4 regions of the Novosphingobium sp. BL-S-21 genome follow, and region 4 is predicted to be linked to each of the others. Evidence: predicted binding sites of a transcription regulator. Region 4 holds the regulator's gene; each other region holds the start of a gene.

What was found. The regulator LexA, encoded in region 4, represses DNA repair genes until DNA is damaged. The targets are predictions, from matches to a motif close to GTTCCNCNCTTGTTCT.
Region 1: a site for LexA is predicted at 2,507-2,522, ahead of ACZ1J6_RS22640 (ImuA family protein). Genes of this name have one in related genera too.
Region 2: a site for LexA is predicted at 3,336-3,351, ahead of ACZ1J6_RS18335 (MmcB family DNA repair protein). Genes of this name have one in related genera too.
Region 3: a site for LexA is predicted at 3,338-3,353, ahead of ACZ1J6_RS11985 (S24 family peptidase). Genes of this name have one in related genera too.

The regions. Positions count from the first base shown of each region.
Region 1 covers NZ_JBVFVP010000003.1:18,076-22,625, reverse strand. Annotated here, with positions in the region: gene ACZ1J6_RS22645 (Y-family DNA polymerase) at 1-1,660, opposite strand, end outside; gene ACZ1J6_RS22640 (ImuA family protein) at 1,575-2,336, opposite strand; gene ACZ1J6_RS22635 (dipeptidase) at 2,851-3,975, shown strand; gene ACZ1J6_RS22630 (hypothetical protein) at 4,245-4,550, shown strand, end outside.
Region 2 covers NZ_CM145496.1:2,078,407-2,082,956, reverse strand. Annotated here, with positions in the region: gene ACZ1J6_RS18350 (error-prone DNA polymerase) at 1-2,601, shown strand, start outside; gene ACZ1J6_RS18345 (TM2 domain-containing protein) at 2,691-3,005, shown strand; tRNA gene ACZ1J6_RS18340 (tRNA-Arg) at 3,128-3,204, opposite strand; gene ACZ1J6_RS18335 (MmcB family DNA repair protein) at 3,364-3,861, shown strand; gene ACZ1J6_RS18330 (hypothetical protein) at 3,910-4,437, opposite strand.
Region 3 covers NZ_CM145496.1:760,802-765,351, reverse strand. Annotated here, with positions in the region: gene ACZ1J6_RS12000 (D-2-hydroxyacid dehydrogenase) at 1-896, shown strand, start outside; gene ACZ1J6_RS11995 (acetolactate synthase large subunit) at 995-2,668, shown strand; gene ACZ1J6_RS11990 (hypothetical protein) at 2,726-3,121, opposite strand; gene ACZ1J6_RS11985 (S24 family peptidase) at 3,402-4,052, shown strand; gene ACZ1J6_RS11980 (MBL fold metallo-hydrolase) at 4,123-4,550, shown strand, end outside.
Region 4 covers NZ_CM145496.1:494,263-498,812, forward strand. Annotated here, with positions in the region: gene ACZ1J6_RS10725 (ComEC/Rec2 family competence protein) at 1-1,488, shown strand, start outside; gene lexA (transcriptional repressor LexA) at 1,536-2,234, opposite strand; gene ACZ1J6_RS10735 (molybdopterin molybdotransferase MoeA) at 2,368-3,582, opposite strand; gene moaC (cyclic pyranopterin monophosphate synthase MoaC) at 3,579-4,064, opposite strand; gene trpC (indole-3-glycerol phosphate synthase TrpC) at 4,078-4,550, opposite strand, start outside.

The DNA of each region.
Region 1 (4,550 bases), on a different replicon from region 4:
CGCGGCGCCACCACTCACCGTGGATCCGTTCGGGCCCGTCCCCTGCCACGACCTTATAAGCGCGGCCGCGCCATTCGAAGCGGCGGGGCGGCTGATCGGGCATCAGCGCCATGACCCGGTGCAAAGGTTCTGGCCGCGCGAACAGGCGTACGGGCCGCTGCCAGGACGGCCAAGTTCCGGGTGCCTCGATGGGGTTTACCGCCCTCACCGCCCGCTCCGGGACATGGCTCTCAGCAGGCGCGAGCCGGAATACACTTGCCGGGCCGATCCGGCCCGACACCACGTCAACGAGCCGGGCCGGATCACGCAGCGTAGTCTCACCGGTAAGGATGGCGCCAAGGTTTTCCGCGTCGAGCGCTTCGGTATGCGGCGCAAGCAGCCTGAACTGTTCCAGGCCTAGCCCCGGATCGATGCGGTCGATCCTGAGCTTCAGCAAGCGCAGCAGATGGGCGGCTTCGCGCGTCGGCCGCGAGGTGCCGATGGCGACGGTCTCCTCGCCGCCGTCGATCCGCAGCGCGATCAGGCGCAGTGAACGGGCGCCAAGCCCCCTGCTTTGGAGCAGCTGGGCCATGTCGGCCAAGAGGTCCTGCATGACCTGCGCGATCGCCTCGGCAGTGCCGATAGGCTCGAGCAGGCGGCGCTCGACCACAGGAACAACGACATCCTCGCGCGGCGTGATCGGCTCCGCCTTGCCGCCCAGCGCCTGATCGAGCCGCTCGATCGCGGCCATGCCGAGGCGTCGCGCAAGCGGACCGCGCGCGACAGGGAGCAGGTCGGCGATCGTCTCGAACCCGAACTTGCGCGCTGCACCCAGCGCGGTTTCCTCGAGCCGCAGCGCCGCCACCGGCAGCGGTGATAAGGCGCGCAGCGCGCCGCCCGGCGGGGAGATGACGATATCCTCGCGGCCGTAGCGCGCGAGCGCATGGGCAGCACCCAGGGTATCGGCGATCGCGATCCGCGCCGTGAACCCGGCGCGGCGGCAGAAGGCCTGAAGCCGGCGGCAAAAGCGCGCCTCGCCGCCATGCAAGTGCGCCGCGCCGGTTAGATCCAGACAGATGCCATCCGGCGGCGAGACGGCGACGATCGGCGACCACCGGCGGATCCCGAACAAGGCGAGCCGATCAAGCAGCGCTGCGTCGGCACCCGGCTCGGCAGGGCGGAAATCGAGATCGGAGACCAGGGCACGAGCATGGGTCGCAGCCATACCGACCCGGATCCCGAGCGCACGCGCTGCCGGGCACGCCGCGACGATCTCGTCCCGGCGGCCGACCTTGCCGATGAGCGCCAGCGGCTCCGCTGCGCCATAAGGAACAGTGACGGCTTCGCCGGATGACGGGGGCGCCGGGCGCTTGAAGGGATGCTCGGCGGCTTCCGAGCGCCGGCCAAGCTCGCGCATGGGGGGCTGCGCGTGCAGCGGCAACGCGGCAATCTCCCGCTCGACATCGCCGCGCGTGCGCGACTGTCCGCCCTGCCCGTCTGCCCGCGCCCAGCGTGCACCGGGCCGCCACCCGCCGCCACGCGGGACAGAGCAAGCACCGGGGTTGTCATCGACGGGAAGCTGGAGCGCGCGGGGTTCAGGCCGCGGAGCGGCGAACCAGTCCTGCCGTCTCAGCCGTTCGATGGCCAGGTACGGCAGGAACAGCGAGACGGCCCGTCTCATCGCATCCCTCCAAGATCAGGGAAAAACCCTCGCCGCCGCGCTGGCGGGCGAGTTCGACAAGCCAGCGGCGCCGGCCGACGCCTGGGACACCGAGCCGCTCGGACGGCGCACTGGCAATGCGCCAGCGCGTCCAGGCTGCCGAAGGTTCGCCGAGCGGATCCCGGTTACGCCCGCGGTGACGCCGCAGCAGCAGCACCGGGATATCGGCTTCTGCCGCCGCCAGCTGCAGGCGGCGCGTCGCCACCATCGATACCTTGCTGGCCTCGGCAACCACCGCGGCCGGGGTGCCGTCCCGAACCGCGTCCTCGGCGACGGCAAGCAGCGTAGCTTCATCGCGCGGCTGCGCATGGATGACGTCAGCCGCGCAAAGTCCAGCCTGTTCCAGGCCGGGTGCATAAAGGTCGTTACGGCAGCTGATCCACAGTACCGGTGCCGCTGCAGAGCGAGCCTCACGCGCTGCTATTCCCGCAAAAAACAAGGTGGCGGCAGCATCGTCGACAAGCGAGCAGGTGAGCGCTGCAGCTTCGTGCAGAGCGCCGGCGCGCAGGCCTGCGCCCATCAATCGGCCGTCGAGATCCTCGAGGCCGAACGGCACCGTGCGAAACTCCGCAAGCGGAGACGCCAGGGTGCGCAGATGCTCGAGGCTGGGCAAGGTCGATGGTGATACCGGCTGCATGGACAATCTCGAGAATCAGGCTGTGTTCCCACTATGTTCTCACTCGGCGGGCGGCAGGGTCAAGGCGTTTGCGATGCAAGGAACTTACCTGCTCCGGGACAACCCTGTGGATAGAGCTGTGTAACGAGGGCCAGGCAGATGCCTTGATGACCTACCAACCGATTCCTTTTGTTCGATATTTGTTCTGAGCCTGGTACGCTCGCACTATGGACGATTGCGCCATCAGAAAAATTATCCACGACGACATGGACGCATTTTTTGCATGGGCGGCCAGAAGCGTGAGCTACGCCGAATAAGTATTCTATTTTAATAAAATTATCCGCCCGTTAGGTCCCGCACCTTTACTCGGATAGCACTTCCAACATCAGCGATGGACGCCGGTCCACCCGGTGGCTGAGCGAATACGGACGAAATCTCGAGATCCGTTCCGTCGATCCAGAACGTCGCCGGTCGAAGTTGAATTGCGCGAAGCGATACCCTTCCGCCAAGTCGGCCGCGCAATCGGGAGGAAGAAATGGATCGTCGTCAAATTCTTGGCTTTGCCGGAGCGGCATTCTCCGCCGCTGCATTCGCGCCGGTACACGCCTTTGCCGACGCCGCCAAAGGCGCGCAGGTTGCAACCGGAGGGTTGCTCATCGACGGCAACTTGATGCCTCCCCTTGATCCGGACGCCTCTCTCGACGATGCATATGCCGCGCTCGTCCGCTCCTCGGGTCTCACCGCCCTCAAGATGACGCTTGGAGGAAGCGGAAATCTCAACAAGGCACAGACCGATGTCGATATCGCCGATATCGCCAAGGCCATAGATAAAAACCCGCAGCTATTTATGCGCATTCGGTCTTTCTCCGACTTCGGTGAAGCCAAGCGGACCGGAAAAGTGGGCATCATCTTTTCCTTCGAGGCCGGAGAGATGCTCGAGGGCAAGATCGAAAACATCGACCACTTCCGGCAGGCCGGCGTGCTCGTGATGGGTCTAACCTACAACCGAGAGACCCCATTCGGCTCTGGGGTGCTGGCCAAGAATCCGAAAGGCCTGACGCGGCTCGGGCACGAGGCGGTCGCGAGGATGAACGCACTTGGCGTGTCGATCGATATCAGCCACTGCGACGAAGCGACCAGCTTCGCAGCCATCTCCGCATCCCGCGTCCCGGTACTCGTAACCCACGCAGGCTGCGCTGCAGTTCACAGTCACCCCCGCAACAAATCGGATGCTCTGCTTCGTACGCTAGCCAACAATGGTGGAGTCGTCGGCATATACGAGCTGAGCTTTCTCGTTCCCTACCCCGAACAGCCCGATATCGCCGCGTACATCGCGCATCTCGACCACGCCTTGAGAGTCTGCGGGGAGGATCATGTCGGTATCGGCACCGATGGTTCGCTAACGCCGTTCGACACGTCCCCTGAAAGCATGGCTACCTGGAACGAGGAAATCGAGAGGCGCAAGAGATCAGGTGTATCCGCTCCGGGGGAAGGTCCGCCGCCTTTCGTAATCGGGCTTAACCGGCCAGACCGCTATTCGGTGATCGCGGATGCCATGGCAGCGCGTGGCTATCGCTCTCGCACGATCGAAAAAGTCCTGGGCGAGAACTTTGCGCGAGCTTTTGCAGATACGTGGAAGGCTGTTCCGCAAACCGCCTGACGAGGGGCGAGCGCATCAATTTCATGAACTGCAACCAGATCGAGCAATACTGGTTGCACTCGTTGCATTTGCGAGAACGCGCCGCGACCGACATATGTGCAGTGCCTTTCAGGCATCCTCTCCTAAAGACTTTCCAAGCCGGCCCTTGTGGCCGGCTTTTTTTCCAACGTTCCGCCTAGCCGCCTGCTCGGCCGTATCGCCGCCTTGAAATTTAGTGCCGGACTCGGAAGTTGTCCAACCGTAGCAATACCTTGCGGTTCTGCGGGAGCATGCGGATAGAAGCTATCGTCGCCCATGCCGTGGAGGATGCGCAGGCGCCGGAAGGCAGATCGTCTGAAAAATTCGAGGGGATGATGACAGCCATATCGGCCTTCGCCCGTAACGGCGCGCCAAGACGAGCGGCGACAGGCGTCTGCGCTCGAGAAACGTGCGCGCTGGCTTGGAGTTTCGGTCAGACAGGTCCAGCGGTTTTGGCAGATCCAGGTCAGAAGAAGGATCGTGGCAATCGCGACGCTGCTCAGGCACGCAATTGCCATGCACATGATGCAAAATTCACCGACACGAAATACGGATTC
Region 2 (4,550 bases), 1.4 Mb from region 4:
GCCGCCGGCCGCCGCCTCACCGCCAATGCCGAGCGGCACTTGAAGCCCGCAGCCGAAATGGCCCGCCTCTTCGCCGCCGCTCCCGAGGCGATCGCCGCCACCGCAGACTTCATGGGCGGCATCGTCTTCAAGCTCGAAGACCTGAGCTACACCTACCCCCACGAGCCGGTCCCCTACGGCTACACCCCGCAAGGCTGGCTGGAGGAACTGGTCTGGAGCCGCGCCAGCGACCTCCACCCGCAAGGCATCCCCGAAAAGCTCACCCGTCTGCTTACCGAGGAACTGGGGATCATCGGTCAGCAGGCCTACGCCGCCTACTTCCTCACCGTCCACGATATCGTGCAGTGGGCGCAGATACAGGGCATCCTCTGCCAGGGGCGCGGCTCGGCGGCCAATTCGGCGGTCTGCTTCGTCCTCGGCGTCACCGCCGTCGATCCGATGAAGCACAACCTGCTGTTTTCCCGCTTCATCTCCACCGAGCGCAAGGAACCGCCCGACATCGACGTCGACTTCGAGCACGAGCGGCGCGAGGAAGTGATGCAATATATCTACAGCCGCTACGGCCGCGAGCGCGCGGGAATCGCCGCCACGGTGATTCACTACCGCTCGCGCAGCGCCGCCCGCGATGTCGGCAAGGCGCTGGGGCTCAGCGAGGACGTCACCGCCCGGCTCGCCAGCACGGTATGGGGCAGCTACGCCTCGGAATACGACCGCAACCGCTGCATCGAGGCCGGCCTCGATCCCGACAATCCCACGATCGCGCGGGTCAATCACTTCACCGGCACGATCCTGAACTTCCCCCGCCATCTCTCCCAGCATGTCGGCGGTTTCGTGCTGACTCAGGACCGGCTCGACGAAACCGTGCCGATCCACAATGCCGCGATGGAAAAGCGCACGTTCATCGAATGGGACAAGGACGACATCGATACGCTCGGCCTGATGAAAGTCGACATCCTGGCGCTCGGAATGCTGACCTGTATCGGCAAGGCCTTCGCCATGATCGAGACGCACATCGGCCGCCAGTACCAGCTCAGTTCCGTGCCGGGCGACGAGGAAGATCACCGGAGCAACCCTCCCCACGTCAAAGCCGTCTACGAGATGCTCCAGAAGGGCGACAGTATCGGCGTCTTTCAGGTGGAGAGCCGCGCGCAGATGAACATGCTGCCCCGCCTGAGACCTGAGAGGTTCTACGACCTGGTCATTCAGGTCGCCATCGTGCGCCCCGGCCCGATCGAGGGGGACATGGTCCATCCCTATCTGCGGCGCCGACAAAAGATCGAGGACGTCATCTACCCTTCTCCGGCTCCTCCCCACGATCGCGACGAATTGCGCGGTGTCCTCGGCGAGACTCTCGGCGTCCCCCTGTTCCAGGAGCAGGCGATGCGGCTGGCGATCACCGCCGCGAACTTCTCCGATGCCGAAGCCAACCAGCTCCGCCGCGCCATGGCGACCTTTCGCAATGTCGGCACGATCGGCTCCCTGCACAGCAAGATGGTGAACGGCATGGTGGCCCGTGGGTACGAGAAGGACTTCGCCGAGCGCTGCTTCCAGCAGATCAAGGGCTTCGGCAGCTACGGCTTCCCGGAAAGCCATGCCCTCGCCTTCGCACGGCTGGTCTGGGTCTCGGCCTATATCAAACACCACTACCCCGAGGTCTTCGCCGCCGCCCTGCTCAATTCGCAGCCCATGGGCTTCTACGCCCCGGCCCAGATCGTCCGCTGCGCGCAGGAGCATGGCGTGGAAGTGCGCACCATCGATGCCAACCACAGCGAGTGGGACTGCACCCTGGAACCCAAAGCGAAAGGCGCACTCGCCCTCCGGCTCGGCCTGCGCCAGATCAGCGGCTTTCGCGAGAACTGGGCGGAGCAGATCAAGGCCCACCGCCCTTACACCAACCTCGAAGATCTCGCCCGGCGCGCCAGCCTCCCCCAGCGGGCGCTCAACCTCCTGGCCGATGCCGATGCCCTGCATTCGATCGGTCTGGACCGCCGCGAGGGCCTTTGGGAAGCACGCCGCACGCCAACCGGCGAACTTCCCCTCTTCGCCGCCGCCCGCGCCCGCGAACTGGGAGAGGAACCCCATGCCGCCCTGCCCGCCATGCCGCTCTCAGAGGAAGTCGCCGCCGATTACCAGACCACCCGGCTCTCGCTGAAAGCCCATCCGATGTCGTTCCTGCGCCCGGTCTTCGCGGCAGAAGGCGTGCTGCGCTGTGCGGACCTGGCGAAGACCCGAAACGGAAAGCGCGTGAAAGTCGCCGGCGTGGTGCTGGTTCGTCAGCGCCCGGGCAAGGGCAATGCCATTTTCGTCACGCTGGAGGACGAAGGCGGCATCGCCAACGTGGTGATCTGGGCCCGGCTGTTCGAAACCTACCGCCGCCCGGTCATGGCCGCGCGGCTGATGCTGGTGGAAGGTCTGATCCAGCACAGCCCTGAAGGCGTCATCCATATCATGGCCCAGAGCATCCATGACCGTACGCCCGAGCTGAAACGCCTCTCGGAAGTGCACGAGGCCGAGCCCCAGCTATCCCGCGCCGACGAATTCGTCCGCCCGCAGCACCCGCGCAACGTGCGGGTTCTCCCCCGCTCACGGGACTTTCATTGAGCCATGCCACCCACAACTCAAAAAATTCATTGGTTTCTTAATGGCATGCCCATATCGATACGCCCCTTCACTTATCGACGGGGGTATCGATGACCGACACGAATTCATCCACTGCGGCCATGGCCGGCCTGCTCTACCAGGCAAATGCCAAGTCCACCGGCGTCACGTATCTCCTGTGGTTCTTCCTCGGCTCGCTGGGCGCCCATCGCTTCTACGCCGGCAAGACCGCCGGCGGCATCGTCCAGCTCGTCCTCTTCCTGCTCGGCTGGGCGACCATCTGGATCATGGGCTTCGGCCTGCTGTTCCTGATCCCGCTCGGCATCTGGGTGCTGGTGGACGCCTTCCTGATCCCGGGCTGGCTGCGTCAATACAACACCAACCTGGTCCACCGCGTCCTGGCCTGACCCGCCCACCTGAAGGGCGGCGCCCGCGCCGCCCGATCACGGCCACCGTGCCCGGCACAATGCCCGAACAGACACGGCAGAGCATGGCCCGGAAGCCGGTTGATCTTCGCAAATGGAGGAAATGGTGCACCCGACAGGATTCGAACCTGTGGCCTCTGCCTTCGGAGGGCAGCGCTCTATCCAGCTGAGCTACGGGTGCAGTGCCCGCGGCGACTAGCAGAGCATGAGCGGTGTTGCCAGCGCCAAATCACTTCGATCCATCATGGACTTGGGAAAAACCTGTCGGCCGCTCTGGCTGGGCCAGCGCTCCAGATGCCTTGCGGCTTGAAAGTTCCCTCTATGTTCCTATTATGCCGCGATGGCCGAAGCTGATTCTCCGCTCGTTTCTCCCGCTCTTTCTTTCGTCGCCGCCGATGTGGCGCGCGGAATAGGGCGGCTTTTTGCTCGTAACGACATCTGGTGCCTGCCGGAAATGTCGCTGCGCTGCGGGCGCCGCGCCGATCTCATGGGCATCGACGCCAAGGGGCATGTCGTCATCGTCGAAATCAAGGTCTCGCGCGCGGACTTGCTGGGGGACGGCAAATGGCCCGACTATCTGGACTATTGCGACCGTTTCTACTGGGGGCTGCCCCCCTCGCTGGACCGGGCGCCGCTGGAAACCGAGCCGTTCCTGCCCGACCAGTGCGGCGTGATCGTTGCCGATGGCTACGATGCCGAGATTCTGCGCCCGGCGCCGCTGCGCCAGCTTGCCGCGGCACGGCGCAAGGTGGAAACCGAGCGTCTGGCCCGCGCTTCGCTCAGGCGTCTGGTTACCCTGGGCGATCCGCAGACCCTGCAATGGGGCAGCGAAAGCTGACGTGCGAGCGAAACGATCCGGCGCCGAAGCGCCGGATAGGCCCGAAACTCAGGCGATCTCCTTCTCGATCCATTCGGGATAGAACGACGGTTCGCGCTCCGACCAGCCAGATGCCGTGGCCGCCGCTTCGCTGATCGAGTGAAGCAACGTCTTGCGGCGATCGGGGCGGATCTGGGGAAGCGCGGCGGCTCCGCAGAAGGCGCCGGGCAGCCAGGGCCTTACCCAACCGCCAAGCAGGCGTTCGTAAAGGAAACGGAAGGCCGGGAACGATTCGATGCGTTCCTGGGCGAGATCGAAGGCGGCGACGTAAAGCAGCTTGCCCATGAACGCGGCAATGTCATCGAAGCCGAATTCGTCAGGCCGCATCTCGCGCAGCGCGGCGAGATCCGCGTAGGCTTCGTATTGCTTGCGGATCGAGGTGGCTTCGACGCCGTCGCGTGCCCAGAGACCCAGAGCATCCTGCCGGCCCAGTCCCACGTCCAGGCTGCGCCGGATGTAGCGCTGCTCGCAGGGCGTGAAGCTGGCGAATTCCCGCAGCTCCCCGATGGTGATGGTGGCCTTTCCCGTGTGAGTCATGGTCCTGATCCTCGTGACACGGAAGGACAATCCTCCCTGTCACTAGAACCAATCTCCGCCTCTTCGGTTGCTACAGCCTTAACCGGATAATGGTTTGAACCCGATAATAGCCG
Region 3 (4,550 bases), 270 kb from region 4:
AAGGGCGCTTGCCCGAGGGTGTGGAGCCGCTCTGGTTCGAAAGCGATGCGCAGCTGCTGCAACTGGCGCCGCGCGCGGAGATCGCCTGGCTCGATCCCGTATCGCCTGCCATCGCGGCCGAGTTCATTGCCGCTGCAGACAAGCTGACCTGGTACACGGCGCTGTCGTCTGGGGTCGACTGGCTTCCCCTGACGCTCCTTGTGGAGCGCGGCGTCCAGCTTACCAACGGTTCGGGCATTCATGCGCAGTCGGTGGCCGAATACGCGGTGATGGGGATGCTGTCGGTCGCCAAGGGCTGGCGCGAGGTGGTGCGGGCGCAAGATCGGCACCAGTGGCTGGCCCAGCCGCCGGGCAAGCGCGAACTGCTGGATTCGAAAGTCCTGGTGGTCGGCGCCGGCGAGATCGGCGGCCGGATCGCCGAACTCCTGCGCGTGTTCGGTGCGGACGTGACGGGCGTGCGCCGCCGTCCGGGACCGGGCGACCTGGCATCCGATGCCTGGCGCGCGGAACTCGGCCGATTCGACTGGGTCATCGCCGTCGTGCCCTCGACCCCGGAAACCCAGCGCATGTTCGGTGAGGCGGAGTTCTCCGCGATGAAGCCCGGCGCCGTCTTCCTCAACTTCGCGCGCGGGACGGTGATCGATCAGGACGCCCTGCTGGCCGCCATCGACTCGGGCCATCTGGGCGGCGCTTTCCTCGACGTGACGGAACCCGAGCCGCTTCCGGCCGACCATCCGCTCTGGTCGCGCGAAAATATCCATATTTCGATGCACCTGGCCGGCCGGGCGCAGGACACCCTGTACGAGCGCGGATCGGCGCGATTTCTCGCCAATCTTCAGCACTTCGTGCGCGGCGAGCCCCTGGACCATGTCGTCGATCTGTCGCGGGGTTATTGACCGGCCACTACTTTGGCCAGATGCCCGGCGTTGAATTCTTCGCCACATGCCCTGACACTACGACCTGAAATTCGGGATCAAGCGGAGGGAAGATGCACATGGCAGAGAGCGACAAGCGCAAGGCGTCCGATCTATTCATCGAATGCCTGGAGGCGGAGGGCGTCGAATATATCTTCGGCGTTCCGGGCGAGGAGAACCTCGATTTCCTCGATTCGCTTTCGCGGTCCAAACAGATCCGGCTGATCCTCACCCGGCACGAGCAAGGGGCGGGCTTCATGGCGGCCACTTATGGCCGCCATACCGGGAAAGTGGGCGTCTGCCTCTCCACACTCGGCCCGGGCGCGACCAATTTCGTGACCGCCGCGGCCTATGCGACGCTTGGCGGCATGCCGATGCTGATGATTACCGGGCAGAAGCCGATCAAGAAATCGAAGCAGGGGCGCTTCCAGATCCTGGACGTCGTTTCGATGATGCAGCCCATCACCAAGTACGCGCACCAGATGGCCAGTTCGGACAATATCCCGAGCCGCGTCCGCGAGGCGTTCCGCATCGCCGAGGAAGAGAAGCCCGGCGCCACCCATGTCGAACTGCCCGAGGACATTGCCGACGAATATACCGATTCGCGCCCGATTCCGCGCTCGACGGTGAGGCGGCCGACGGCTGACGCGAAGTCGATCGCACAGGCGGTGGAGGCCCTGCAGAAGGCGAAGCGCCCGGTGCTGGTGATCGGTGCAGGCGCCAACCGCAAGATGACCAGCAAGATGCTGGGCGAATTCGTCGAGAAGACCGGAATTCCTTTCCTCACCACGCAGCTCGGCAAAGGCGTGATCGACGAGCGCCATCCGCGCTTCCTGGGCTGCGCGGCGCTGTCCTCGGGCGATTTCGTTCACCGCGCGATCGAGGACGCCGACTGCATCGTCAATATCGGCCACGACGTGATCGAGAAACCGCCGTTCTTCATGCATAACGACGGTACGCGGAACGACCGCGTGGTGATCCACGTCTCGACCAAGACCGCGGAAGTCGATCCGGTCTATTTCCCGCACATCGAGGTGATCGGCGATATCGCCAACGCCGTATGGCAGATCAAGGAAGCCATCGCGCCGTCGGCGAAATGGAACTTCGATGCCATGCTCGGCTATCGCCAGGCCGAAGTGGAGCATACTGAAAAGCTGGCTGCCGACGAGCGCTTCCCGATCTTCCCGGCGCATCTCGTGAAGCAGGTTCGCAGCGCCTTGCCTGACGATGCGATCGTCTGCCTCGACAACGGCGTCTACAAATTGTGGTTTGCCCGCGGCTATTGCGCGTCCAAGCCCAATACCGTGCTGCTCGACAATGCGCTGGCATCGATGGGAGCAGGGCTGCCGTCTGCCATGGCCAGCGCGATGGTCTATCCGCACCGCAAGATCTTCGCGGTCTGCGGCGACGGCGGCTTCATGATGAACAGCCAGGAGATGGAAACGGCGGTTCGCCTGGGCCTCAACCTCACCGTGCTGATCCTGAACGACAATGCCTATGGCATGATTCGCTGGAAGCAGGCCAACATGGGCTTTGCCGATTTCGGGCTGACTTACGGCAACCCCGACTTCGTGAAATATGCAGAGAGCTATGGCGCCAGCGGCCACAGGGTGGAGAGCGCGGCCCATCTCAAGACACTGCTGGCCCACTGCCGCGATACACCGGGCGTCCATGTGATAGATTGCCCGGTCGACTATTCGGAAAACGATCGCATCCTGAACAGCGAGATCAGGGAGCTTTCGCTGGCCCTCTGAATGAAAACGGGAAGGCAGGGCGCGCGCCTGCCTTCCCGCAGCGTGGCTTTTTCCCGATCAGCAGTCTTCGAGCAGCAGAAGTTCGATCTCCACGGTCAGGCTGGGCGGCGGACCTGCCCGGTGGTCGGCTTCGGTCACCACCGCGTCCGCCACCAGGTGGCCGGAAATGGTGAATTCATGGTCGGGCAGAGCCGCGATCAGGTTCTCTCCGTCCTCGATGGCGTCCTCGCCCGCGAAAGTCAGCGCCACCGTATGGCGAGAGCCGGCGAAAGTGGCGCTTGTCCAGGGGCGTTCGGCGTGGCGCAGGAACTCGGCGCGGGAACCGGCGAGTTTGAGCAGGGCCGCAATCAAGGGCAGCCATGGTCCGCGCGCCGCATAGCGCTGCGCACCGTCGCCCAGGGCCTGTCGAGCCGATGCGAGCATCGCGCGGTCATGGGCAAAATTAACGTGCATGTGGGCTCTCCAGGTAAGTCGTCATGAAAAGTCGGATGCGTGCCGCGGTCCCGGCGCGGGGCCGGCGCCCGTTGCGTAAATCGCCGACGAATCGCGGATCGTGTGCAGCGAGGCGCCCGAACTTGGTCCACGGCATCCGGGTGAGGCGCAGGAAGCGCTCTATCTGGCGTAAAAGCATGGAACTTTGGGCTCCGGTGAGTGAGATTCGCGACTCGTGTTCCTAATATGTTCCAACCGAATGGGGCTTGTCTAGGAAATTTCCTACGACTAGGATTACATTATGGAAAACGCCGAAATTCGCCGCCGTTTGCTGGAACTTGCCGAGGAACGCGGTGCGAGCCTCTCGTCCCTGTCGCGAATGATCGGAAAAAATACCACTTATCTTCAGCAATTTATAAGAAAAGGCAGTCCGAGGAAGCTGGAGGAGGGGGATCGCGGCCAGCTTGCACGGTTCTTCGGAGTGGACGAATCGGAATTCGGGAAATCGAAGGAAAAATCCTACGTAAGCGACCGAAATTCCTACGCCGGTGATTGGGTGGACGTTCCGCGTCTTTCGATCGGCGCCTCCGCGGGGCCGGGCGCCTTGCCGGACGGGGAGGACGTGTTCGGAACGATCCGTTTCTCCCCCCGCTGGCTGCGTTCGATGGGGCTGCGCCCGGAAATGCTGTCGGCCATCGTGGTCAGCGGCGATTCGATGGAGCCGGTGCTGCGCGATGGCGACGAGATCCTCGTGGACCGCGACTGGCGGCCGCTGCGGGACGGCATCCATGTCGTCCGACTCGACGATACGGTGCTGGTGAAGCGACTGGAGGCCGGGCGGGCCGGACGCATCGCCTTGTTGAGCGATAATCCGGCCTATCGGCCTATCGAATGCGATCTCCAGGAAATCGAGGTGATCGGCCGCGTCGTGTGGAAGGGCGGGCGAATCTGAACGGCTCGCAGGCCTGACGGGGAGGGGCGCAAGGTTGCATTCCTCCCGGCTTGCGGCCATTTCCGCAGCCATGACCCAAACCAGCGAGAAGCCTCAGGAACAGTCGATGCGTGTCGGCATCATTCCCGTCACGCCGCTCCAGCAGAACTGTTCACTGCTGTGGTGCACCAGGACCATGCGCGGTGCCTTCGTCGATCCGGGAGGAGACCTTTCCAAGCTGCGGCAGGCTCTGGAAAAGACCGGGGTGACGCTGGAGAAGATACTCGTCACCCATGGCCATCTCGATCACTGCGGCATGGCGGGAATCTTCGCGAAGGAAATGGGCGTCCCGATCGAGGGGCCTCACGAAGAGGATCGGTTCTGGATATCCAAACTGGACGACGACGGTCCGCGCTGGAACATGGAAGCCGAGACGTTCGAGCCCGATCGCTGGCTCGAAGACGGCGACAGGGTGACCGTGGGCGAGCTGGAACTGGATGTCGTCCATTGCCCGGGGCA
Region 4 (4,550 bases):
CTCGCCGACCAGCGTGCCGCGTTGTCCCGTCATATAACGACGCATCTCGCGGGGTCGCCGGGCGGTATCGCGGCAGCGCTGACGACCGGAGACATGGGCGCGATCGGCCAGGGTGATGCCCAGGCCATGCGCGATGCGGGCCTGGCTCACCTTCTGTCGATCAGCGGACTTCACGTGAGTGCCGTGATCGGCTGCGTCTATTTCGTCGTATTGCGCCTTCTGGCCCTTTTCCCGGCACTGGCCCTGAGGGTCCGCCTGCCGATATTGGCCGCAACATGCGGTGCGGCCGCGGGGCTGGGTTACACGCTGCTAAGCGGCTCGCAGGTGCCTACCATGCGGGCTTTCCTGGGCGCTCTGCTCGTTCTCGCTGCCATGGCATGGGGCCGTGAAGCGCTGTCCATGCGCTTGCTGGCGGTGGCGGCTGTCATCGTGCTGGTCATCTGGCCCGAGTCGGTCGTTGGTCCCAGCTTCCAGATGAGCTTCGCGGCGGTGATGGTTTTGGTGGCACTCGGCAATGCAGAGCCGCTGAAGCGCTGGTTGGCACCCCGGGAAGAGGCCTGGCCGTTCAAGGCCATGCGCAACCTCACGATGATCCTGATCACCGGCATAGCGATCGAATTGGCGTTGATGCCCATCGCCCTGTTCCATTTCCATCGTGCCGGCCTCTACGGTTCTGTCGCCAATGTGATCGCGATCCCTTTGACGACGCTGGTCATCATGCCTTTCGTCGCCCTGGCGCTGCTGCTCGATGTGGTTGGGCTTGGAGGTCCGGTGTGGTGGCTGGCGAACCACGCTATCGACGCCCTGTTGGCCATCGCCCGCTTCATAGCCGCGGAACCGGGAGCCGTTCGGGTGATGCCCACGATGAGTGGGTGGCATTTTTCGTTGTTTGTCGTTGGAGGCCTCTGGCTGGGCCTTTGGGACGGTCGCATCCGGCTATGGGGGATTTTGCCTATAGCTGCCGGTTTCTTCGGCTTGATGCTCATTCCGGTTCCGGACATCATGGTTTCGGGCGATGGCCGCCATGTGGGCTGGATCGATCCCGAGAGCCATCGGCTCGTGATGCTTCGCACCGGTTCCGGCGACTACGCCCTGGACAACCTCATGGAAGTTGCCGGGACGCGAGAGGTCCCGGTCAATGCGCAGACGGCGCCCGGAACGCGATGCAACGCGGACTTCTGCGCCGTCGAGCTACGTCACGGCGAAGAGGCTCGGCATGTGTTGATCGCGCGGGGGAGGGCCATCGTCCCCGAGATGCAACTGGCCGAGGCGTGCAGGTGGGCCGACGTGGTGATCGCCGAACGCCGCTTGCCGAGGACCTGCCTGCCGAAGTGGCTCAAAGTTGATCGCCAGATGCTGGATCGAACGGGCGGGCTGACTATCGATCTTGCAAGCCGCAGTGTGACGACCGTGGCGGAGGGGCAAGGAAATCATGGCTGGTGGAAGCCCGCTGCGCCGACCATGATCGAACGCAAGGGATGGTATTAGCGACCGCTGGCCTGAGGAGGGCGAACAGGGCGCCCTCCTGAGACGGATCAATGATAGCGGCGCAGCAGGCCTGCCAGCTTGCCCTGGACTTCTACTTCGTCAGGTCCGTAGATCTGCGGTTCGTAAGCGGCGTTCGCGGGATCGAGGCGCACCATGCCATCTTCCCGGCGCAGATACTTGAGCGTCGCTTCCTCACCCCGGACAAGGGCGACGACGATCTCGCCATCCCTGGCCGTGGTGGTCCGCTTTACGAGTGCGAAATCCCCGTCGAGAATGCCGGCATCGACCATCGAGTCGCCTGAGACTTCCAGTGCATAGTGATCGCCTGCACCGAGCAGGGCCGCAGGCACCGGGAGCGAAGACTGGCCTTCCAGGGCCTCGATCGGCACGCCCGCGGCAATACGACCATGAAGGGGGATTTCGATCACGTCGTTGGCGGGCCTGGCGACCGCCGCCGGACGGGAAGGTGCGGCGTTGCCGCCACGCGCCGCCGATACCGCAGCCGCGGCCTTGGCCGGCTTGCTCGTGGCGTCTTCGGGCTGGCGGAGCACTTCGAGAGCGCGGGCACGGTTGGGAAGGCGGCGGATGAAGCCACGTTCCTCCAGCGCGGAAATCAACCGATGGACGCCCGACTTCGACTTGAGATCGAGCGCTTCCTTCATTTCCTCGAAGCTGGGGGAAATGCCGCTCTCTTCAAGCCGGACCTGAATGAACCGGAGCAATTCGTGCTGCTTGCGCGTCAACATCTGCTTAGCCTCATGTGTTCTGTGGCACTTGGCCTGAATCGCCCGACGAACCGGCCCCGGCTGACTTGATGTGTCGTTCAGGGAACTTGTCTGCGAACAATGAGGGAACAATTATGCAACGAATAGGGTATCGTCAAGCAATACCGCCATTTTGGAGCAAGAACACCTGAACGGGATCACCGCGATCAGCGGCGAGGGCATGCGCCGACCGGTCGATCAGGACATTGCTGGCGGCAAGCGAGGACAAGGCGCCGCTATCCTGTAGTGAGAGGGCATGGACCGCCTCACCATCCCAGGATCCCCGCAGGAATTCGCGGCGCGCCCCTCCCGTCCTCAAAGGTGCCGAAAGCCGGGTGGCAATCGCGCGGGGTAAGGGCTGCGCCGCGCCCAGAAATGCGCGCAGTACGGGAAGAACGAAGAAATATGCGGTTACCAGGCTGGACACGGGATTGCCGGGAAGCCCGATCACCAGTTGACGACGCCCTGCCGTTTGCCGTGTCGCGACCATGAGCGGCTTGCCGGGTTTGATCGCGACGCGCCAGAAGTCGATTTCGGCGCCCCATTTTTCCAGTGCCGGCCGGAGAAGGTCGTGATCGCCCACTGACGCTCCCCCGCTCGTCACGATCACGTCGGCATCGGCGGCCGCATCGAAGGCGGCGACCAGAGCGTCCAGATCGTCGGGGATTGGTCCATTTCGATTTGCATCGACGGGAACGCTACGCGCAAGAGCGGTCAGCATGGCGCCGTTGCTGGCGGGTATCTGATGGGCTGCGCAGCATTCGGGATCGCCGGACAATTCATCGCCGCTATCGATCACGGTTAGCCGGGGGCGGCGGCGGACGGCGAGATGCCGGTGGCCCGCCGAAATGGCAAGACCGGCTTGCGCCGGTCCGATCAATGCCCCGGGGGCGAGCAGCGGCGCTCCATCGGCGAAATCCATGCCGCGGAAGCGGACGTGCTTGTGGCCTGGTGAGGGCGCCTCTCCCGTGAGGGCGAGGTGATCGCCGTCCCGGTCGACATCCTCCTGCAGGATCACGGCCCGCGCATTTTCGGGCAACAGGGCGCCGGTGGAGATCCGCACGGCTTGACCCGGATCGACGGCTGCACCGAAAGGCCGCCCTGCCGCGCTTTCACCGATCACCTGCCAGGGTCCGGACAAGTCCCCTTCGCTGACGGCATAACCGTCCATGGCGGAGATATCGGCGGCAGGCTGGACCCGGCGTGCCAGCAACGGAGCCGCGAGATAGCGACCCAGCGCACCGTCGATGTCGACGTGCTCGACGGGCCGCGGCTCGACCAGCGCAAGCAGTCGGGCCTGTGCCTCTTCCAGAGCGATCGGCGGGATCATCGCGACGATGTCTCGATCTTCCAGTCGCCCGATTTGCCGCCACGCTTTTCGATCAGGCGAATGTCACCGATGACCATGCCCTTGTCGAGCGCCTTGGCCATGTCGTAAATTGTCAGCAGAGCCACGGAAACCGCTGTAATGGCTTCCATTTCCACCCCGGTCTTGCCGCTCAGCGATGCAGTGCCCATTGCCAGAACGGCGCTGTCCTCGAACGTGAAATCCAGGTTCACGGCGTCCAGCGTCAGCGGGTGGCACATCGGGATGAGGTCCGCCGTCTTCTTGGCGGCCATGATCCCCGCGATGCGTGCCGTTCCCAGCACGTCGCCTTTCGGTGCATTGCCGGCGCGGATCGCTTCCAGGGCCGAGGCGCTCATCGTGATCCGCCCGGACGCCACGGCGACCCTGCGGGTCGCGGCCTTGGCACCAACGTCGACCATGCGGGCCGAGCCTTCCGCATCGATGTGAGTAAGGGACTTGCTCAAGCGCGGGCTATCCTCAATCTGCGAAGAGGAGCTGGCGGGTTGCCGCTTGGATATCCGCCTGACGCATCAGGCTCTCGCCAACGAGGAAAGTACGGGCGCCGCAAGCCGACAGCCGTTGCAGATCGGCGTGAGTGTTGATGCCGCTTTCGCTCACGAGCAGGGTGCCGGCGGGTGCCAGCGGGGCAAGGCGTTCCGTCGTCGAAATATCGGTCGCGAACCGCTTGAGATCACGGTTGTTCACGCCAATGAGACGCGACTTGAGGCGGCTCGCCCGCTCCATCTCGTCTTCGTTGTGGACTTCGACCAGGCAGTCCATCCCGCGCTCACGCGCCGCAGCCTCGATTTCAGCCATAAGCACGTCGTCCAGCGCGGCGATGATGATCAGGATCGCGTCGGCGCCGATCGAGCGCGCCTCGGCGACCTGCCAGGGATCGATCATGAAATCCTTGCGGATCACCGGAAGCGAGCAAGCGGCCCGGGCCTCGA